2 regions of the Aquitalea pelogenes genome follow, and region 2 is predicted to be linked to the other one. Evidence: predicted binding sites of a transcription regulator. Region 2 holds the regulator's gene; the other holds the start of a gene.

Region 1 (3,411 bases), on a different contig from region 2:
GCCGGCCCATGCTGATTCAGTTGCTTTATTCCAGCAAGGCCACCACAGCCCTGTCTCCTGCCGATTTGACGGCAATCCTGGACAAGTCGGTGGCCAATAACCAGGCCCGGCAGATCACCGGCCTGTTGCTGTACCGCGATGGCTGCTTCTTGCAACTGCTGGAGGGGGAGGAGGCTGTGGTTGAGGCTGCGTTCAGCAAAATCAGCCAGGATTCGCGCCATCATCAGGTGGAGTCCCTGTTTTGCAGCGAATGCAAACAGCGTGAGTTTGGCCAGTGGTATATGGGTTTCCATGTGCCGCAGCCCGAAGCACTGGCGCGCTTCCCCCAGTTTGCCCCGGTGTTCGATCCTGCATTTGATGTCAGCCAGCTGGTTGTTGCGCCACAGGATGGCCTGGCCATGCTCAAGGCTTTTGCCGAGTTGCCGGGCTGAGTGTTCCTGGCGGTAGCCGGCAGGCATGAAAAAACCCGCACAAGCAGTGCTTGCGCGGGTTTTCTGTATCCGGCAAGGCACCCGGAGGTGCCCATCGCCCGATTACAGGGAGTAGTACATTGCAAATTCTACCGGGTGGGTAGTCATGCGGGTCAGGTTCACTTCCTGCATCTTCAGTTCGATGTAGGCGTCGATCCATTCGTTGGAGAACACACCGCCACGAGTCAGGAAGTCGCGGTCTGCGTCCAGGGCAGCCAGGGCTTCGTCCAGGCTTGCGCACACGGTCGGGATCAGCTTGTCTTCTTCCGGCGGCAGGTCGTACAGGTTCTTGTCAGCGGCATCGCCCGGGTGGATCTTGTTCTGGATACCATCCAGACCAGCCATCAGCAGCGCGGAGAAGCACAGGTACGGGTTAGCCAGCGGATCCGGGAAGCGCGCTTCGATACGGCGAGCCTTCGGGTTGGCCACGTGCGGGATACGGATGGAAGCGGAACGGTTCTTGGCGGAGTAAGCCAGTTTTACCGGAGCTTCGTAATGCGGAACCAGACGCTTGTAGGAGTTGGTACCCGGGTTGGTGATGGCGTTCAGTGCCTTGGCGTGCTTGATGATACCGCCGATGTAGTACAGGGCGGTGTCGGACAGGCCGGCATAGCCGTCGCCAGCAAACAGGTTCTTGCCGTCTTTCCAGATGGACTGGTGAACGTGCATGCCGGAACCGTTGTCACCAACGATGGGCTTGGGCATGAAGGTAGCGGTCTTGCCGTAGCTGTGTGCCACGTTCTGAACCACGTATTTCAGGATCTGGGTCCAGTCGGCACGCTGGGTCAGGGTGCTGAACTTGGTACCGATTTCCATCTGGCCGGCAGTGGCCACTTCGTGGTGGTGCACTTCAACCGGTACGCCCAGCTCTTCCAGCAGCAGAACCATGGCGGAACGCAGGTCTTGAGCGGAGTCAACCGGCGGTACCGGGAAGTAGCCGCCCTTCACGCCCGGACGGTGACCGGTGTTGCCACCTTCGAATTCTTCAGCGGAGGCCCAGGCAGCTTCTTCGGACTTGATCTTCACGAAGCAACCGGACATGTCGGTGCCCCAGGTGATGCTGTCGAATACGAAGAATTCCGGTTCCGGACCGAAGTAGGCGGTGTCGCCCAGGCCGGATGCCTTCAGGTAAGCTTCAGCGCGCTTGGCGATGGAGCGCGGGTCGCGGTCGTAGCCCTTGCCGTCGGCTGGGTCAATCACGTCACAAGACATGAATACGGTCGGTTCGTCAAAGAAGGGGTCAATCTTGGCGGTAGCCGGGTCAGCCATCAGCAGCATGTCGGAGGCTTGAATGCCTTTCCAGCCGGCAATGGAGGAGCCATCAAAAGCGTGGCCGCGCTCGAACCACTCGTCAGCATCTTCCAGCAGCACGTGTGCCGGAATGGTAACGTGTTGTTCTTTACCACGGGTATCAGTAAAACGCAGGTCTACGAACTTGACGTCGTTTTCTTGAATCAGCTTGACTACGTCTGCAACCGCCATGAATGTTCTCCTAAAGGCAACGTGCATCGAAAGCAATATTGCTTGATAAAGATGGTACGCTTCGCTTGAAGCATGAAGCGTGCCAGGCTAAGAACGCTAATTCAATCATTGTGTCACAGGGTGTTCGGTCCTGCTAGCCGTAAGTTGTGCACCAAAATGATGCCTTGCCAAGTGCAAATGATCGATATTGGTGCATTGCCTGGTGCTGACAGCCGCTCCGCACTGGCAGGCCCTGCGCACCATAGTGTGGCACGGCCCCGTTACAAAGAAAGGTAGCCCATGGAACAAACCGTCAAGATCCTGCAGACCGCTGCGGAACGTGCCGCCAGTCAGCAATTGTCTTATCAGGGCGCACTGACGCCGACAGAAGCATACTGCCTGATTCAGCAAGTGGAAGGTGCCGTACTGGTGGATGTCCGCAGTGCTGCAGAGTGGCAATTTGTTGGCGTGGTACCCGGTGCATTGCGTATCGAGCTGCGCAGTTTTCCCGGCATGCAGCCCAATCCGCAGTTTCTTGCGCAATTGCAGGGCGCGGTCGACAAGCAGGCTTTGCTGCTGCTGATGTGCCGCAGCGGCGTGCGCTCGCATGAAGCGGCCGTACAGGCAGCGGCAGCCGGATATGCCCGTGTATACAACGTGATGGAGGGCTTTGAGGGCGACAAGGATGCCCATGAGCATCGCGGCGTAGTGAATGGCTGGAAAGCCCATGGCTTGCCGTGGGTGCAAGGCTGAAGCAGGCCTGATTTGTTGGGACAGGGGTATTGACCGGTTGATGTTTATGACGTTACACGGCAAAGTGCTACCTCAGCAGATGAACCGCACGATGCGGTAGCACCACAGGAATCCAAGAAAGCTGATCATGACCAACCGTTACGCCGTCATCGGTAACCCCGTTTCCCATAGCCAGTCGCCGTTCATTCACAGTGAGTTTGCCCGAGCCACCGGCGAAGCCGTGCAATATGAAAAGCTGTTTGCCGAACTGGGCAAGTTCAACGAAGTGGTTGGCCAGTTTGTGAAAGAAGGTGGCCTGGGCCTGAATGTCACCCTGCCGTTCAAGGGTGATGCCTTCCGCATGGCCCAGGAAGTGACCGAGCGCGCCCGCGCAGCCGAGGCCGTCAATACCCTGACTTTCCGCGATGGCAAAGTGTATGGCGACAACACTGACGGCGTCGGCCTGGTACGCGATATCGTGGAAAACCTCGATTTCCCGATGGAAGGCAAGAGCATCCTTATTCTGGGTGCCGGTGGTGCCGTACGCGGCGTGCTGGAACCGATTCTGGAACAGAAGCCGGCCAAGGTGACCATTGCCAACCGTACCCTGATCAAGGCGGAATCCATTGCCCATCATTTCGCGCCCTGGGGTGAGGTGGTGGCCAGTGGCTACGAGGCACTGGAAGGCAAAACCTTCGACATCATCATCAACGGTACTTCCACCAGCCTGCACAATGAAATTCCCCCG
Region 2 (3,411 bases):
TTCCGAGAGTACCTGCAAGTGCAGGTCGGTTGCCTGTTCCGGCACCAGCAGGACAAACAGGCTTTGTACCGGCTTGCCATCCGGCGCATCGAAAGGAATCGGGTTCTTCAGGCGAATGAACACGCCCGCCGCTTCCTTGAGCCCTCTGGCACGGCCATGCGGAATGGCCACCCCTTGGCCAAGGCCGGTAGAGCCCAGTTTTTCCCGGGCAAACAAGCAGTCGAAAATTTCACTGCGGGCGATGCCGTGGGTGTTTTCGATAAGGAGGCCCACCTGCTCGAAGACGCGCTTCTTGCTGGCGACATCCAGGTCCGGGAGGATGTGATCCTGTGTCAGGATTTTGCCAATCAGGCTCATAGGAATGGTTGCACGCGGCTACAGAAACTGGCCAATTCTACGTTGCCTTCATCAAAATGAAAAAGGCTCCGAGCAAATAAAAACGGGAACCCGCCGGGTTCCCGCATCGAATACTTAATGTTTACAAGCTGGCTTCCTGTTGAACCTGTGGGCTTGTTGCACGGTGTTCGCTTTGTTTTTCCTTGTGCTTGAGTACTTGGCGATCGAGCTTGTCCATCAGCGCGTCGATGGCAGCGTACATGTCGGAGTCGGTGGCCTCTACATGGATATCCTTGCCGGAGAGGTGAACATTCACTTCCGCCTTGTGCACCAGCTTGTCTACCGACAGGGTGACAGCAACGTCAATCACGTGATCGACATGGCGGGTGATGCGTTCCAGCTTGGTTTCCACGAATTCGCGGATGGCCGGGGTTACTTCGAGGTGGAGACCGGTTACTTTGAGGTTCATACCCTAACTCCTTCTTGTGTTGACTGCCCGGTCGGGTCGGCCGGGCGAGCGGATATACTTCAAGGCGTGAATCACAATGCCTTGCGCAGATTGACCGGCGGTATCTGCATAGCTTCACGATACTTCGCAACGGTGCGTCTTGCAACCTGAATCCCTTGCTTGCCCAGTTCGTCGGCAATGGCGCTGTCCGAAAGTGGCTTGGCCGGGTTTTCACCGTCTATCATGCGGCGGATATGCGCCTTGATGGCCGTTGCCGAGCATTCGCCGCCGCTGTCGGTTTCCAGTGCACTGCCAAAGAAATACTTCAGCTCGAACAGACCACGAGGGCAAAGCAGGTATTTCTGCGTGGTGACGCGTGATACGGTCGATTCATGCAGGCCAAGTTCGTCTGCGATGTCCCGCAGGATAAGCGGCCGCATGGCGACTTCACCGTGTTCAAAGAACGCTTGCTGTCTTTCGACTATAGCTTCTGACACTTTCAGAATGGTGTCAAATCGTTGCTGGATGTTCTTGACCAGCCATTTTGCTTCTTGCAGTCGGCCAGTCAGTTCGCCTGCGCCAGCGCGGTTTTCCGACAGCATCTGGGCATACAGCTGGTTGACGCGCAAGCGCGGTACCGCGCCGTTATTGAGTTCGGCTACCCAGTGACCACGCCGTTTGCGCACGGTCACATCCGGGATGACATAGTGCACGTCTTCGCCGCCGAAACCGGACGCCGGGTGAGGGGTCAGCCGGGCGATCAGTTGCTGTGCCTGGCGGATGGCTTCGTCATCCACGCCCAGAATGCGCTTCAGCCGGGTGTAGTCGCGGTTGCCCAGCAGCGTCAGGTGCTCGGCCACAATCTGGCGTGCCAGTGCATGGCCGGGCTCGTTGGCGGGCAAACGGGCCAGTTGCAGGCCAAGCGACTCGGCCAGGTTACGCGCGGCAATGCCGGGAGGGTCGAATTGCTGTAACAGGCGCAGCCCGACCATCAGTTCATCGGTTTCCAGTTCCAGTTCCAGCGGCAGGTTGCTGGCCAGTTCTTCCAGATCGGTAGTCAGGAAACCGTTGTCGTCCAGTTCTTCGATCAGCAGCTGGACAATGGCCTGGTCGCGGGTGGGCAGGGTCAGTTCACCCAGCTGCGCCAGCAGGTGTTCGCGCAGGCTGACCGGGCAGGGTACGTTGAGCATGGGGTCAAATTCATCGTCCCCGTCGTTGCGGCGGCTGCCACTGCCCCAGTCGGTGAGTTCGCCATTGCTGGCGTCCTGGCTGTTGTCACCATCGCTGCTGTCCGACGCCGTGCTGGTGGATTCTTCCTGGGCAGCCGGCGTTTCTGCCGGGCTGCTGTCATGCGAGGGCGGCTCATCGCCGCGTTCCAGCATGGGGTTGTCCAGCAAGAAGCGTTCGACTTCTGCCTGCAGGTCGAGCGTGGACAGCTGCAACAGCTTGATGGACTGTTGCAGTTGCGGCGTGAGGGTGAGTTGCTGGGAGACCCGCAGCTGTAGTGACTGTTTCATGGCTTACAGGTGGAAGTGCTCGCCCAGGTAAACCTGGCGCACTTTCTCGTTGTTGACCAGTTCTTCCGGCTCGCCGGAAGCCAGTACCGAACCATCACTGATGATGTAGGCGCGATCGCAGATGCGCAGGGTTTCACGCACATTGTGGTCGGTAATCAATACGCCAATGCCACGCTGTTGCAGGAAGGTGATGATTTTCTGGATGTCGATGACGGCAATCGGGTCTACACCGGCAAACGGTTCGTCCAGCAGGATGAAGCGCGGGCGGGTGGCCAGTACGCGGGCAATTTCCACCCGGCGGCGCTCGCCACCGGACAGTGCCAGCGCATTGCTTTCGCGCAGGTGGGCGATATTGAGGTCGTCGAGCAACAGGCTGAGTTCCTGCTCCAGTTTGTCGCCCTTGTAACCGGCAATTTCCAGCACCGCCGTGATGTTTTCTTCCACTGTCATCTTGCGGAAAATGGAAGCTTCCTGCGGCAAATAGCCTAGCCCCAGGCGGGCGCGCTGATGAATGGGCAGGTGGGTGATACTGTTGCCATCCAGCGTGATTTCGCCTTCATCGGCACCGATCAGTCCGACGATCATGTAAAAGCTGGTGGTCTTGCCGGCACCGTTGGGACCAAGCAGGCCGACCACTTCCCCGCTCTGGATCTGCAGGGCGACGTCCTTTACCACCGTACGTTTTTTGAAGCGCTTTTTCAGGCGCTCCACTTTCAGGATGCTGGGGCCGCTCATGGAGTGCTTCCGTCAGTTTTCTTGGCAGGGCTGTTGTCTCTGGGCCTGGGCTGGATGATGGCAGTCACGCGGCCGCCGTTGCTGCTGGCACCGCTGCTGACTTCATACATTTCGGTTTCGGTGTTGTAGGTAATGACATTGCCGATGACCAGGTCACTGCCGCGCTTGACGCGGGCATTGCCGGTGAGCACGGCAACGTGGGTGACGGTGTTGTAGTCCAGCTGGTTGGCCTGGCCTTCGATCCATTCGTTCTTGCCGTCCATTTTCTGGCGGAAGTTGACCTGGCGTCCGGTGGCCTGCATGGTCTGGTTACCCTGTTTGTCCTGGGTGACCGTGGCGCGGTCGGCATTGAGCTTGAGTGTGCCCTGGATGATG

What was found. Region 2 encodes sigma-54, which starts transcription at its own class of promoters, with help from an activator protein. Its sites were predicted from a motif close to CTGGCACGCTTCATGCTT; they were not measured.
Region 1: glnA (type I glutamate--ammonia ligase) is a predicted target of sigma-54. The motif match lies at 2,021-2,038, and genes of this name have one in related genera.

Annotation. Positions count from the first base shown of each region.
Region 1 covers NZ_JAYSDA010000004.1:203,733-207,143, reverse strand. The annotation lists gene ACE3SE_RS05445 (BLUF domain-containing protein) at 9-431, shown strand; gene glnA (type I glutamate--ammonia ligase) at 534-1,952, opposite strand; gene ACE3SE_RS05435 (rhodanese-like domain-containing protein) at 2,232-2,684, shown strand; gene aroE (shikimate dehydrogenase) at 2,812-3,411, shown strand, end outside.
Region 2 covers NZ_JAYSDA010000009.1:54,972-58,382, reverse strand. The annotation lists gene ptsN (PTS IIA-like nitrogen regulatory protein PtsN) at 1-357, opposite strand, end outside; gene hpf (ribosome hibernation-promoting factor, HPF/YfiA family) at 479-805, opposite strand; gene ACE3SE_RS09420 (RNA polymerase factor sigma-54) at 877-2,301, opposite strand; gene lptB (LPS export ABC transporter ATP-binding protein) at 2,305-3,036, opposite strand; gene lptA (lipopolysaccharide transport periplasmic protein LptA) at 3,033-3,411, opposite strand, start outside.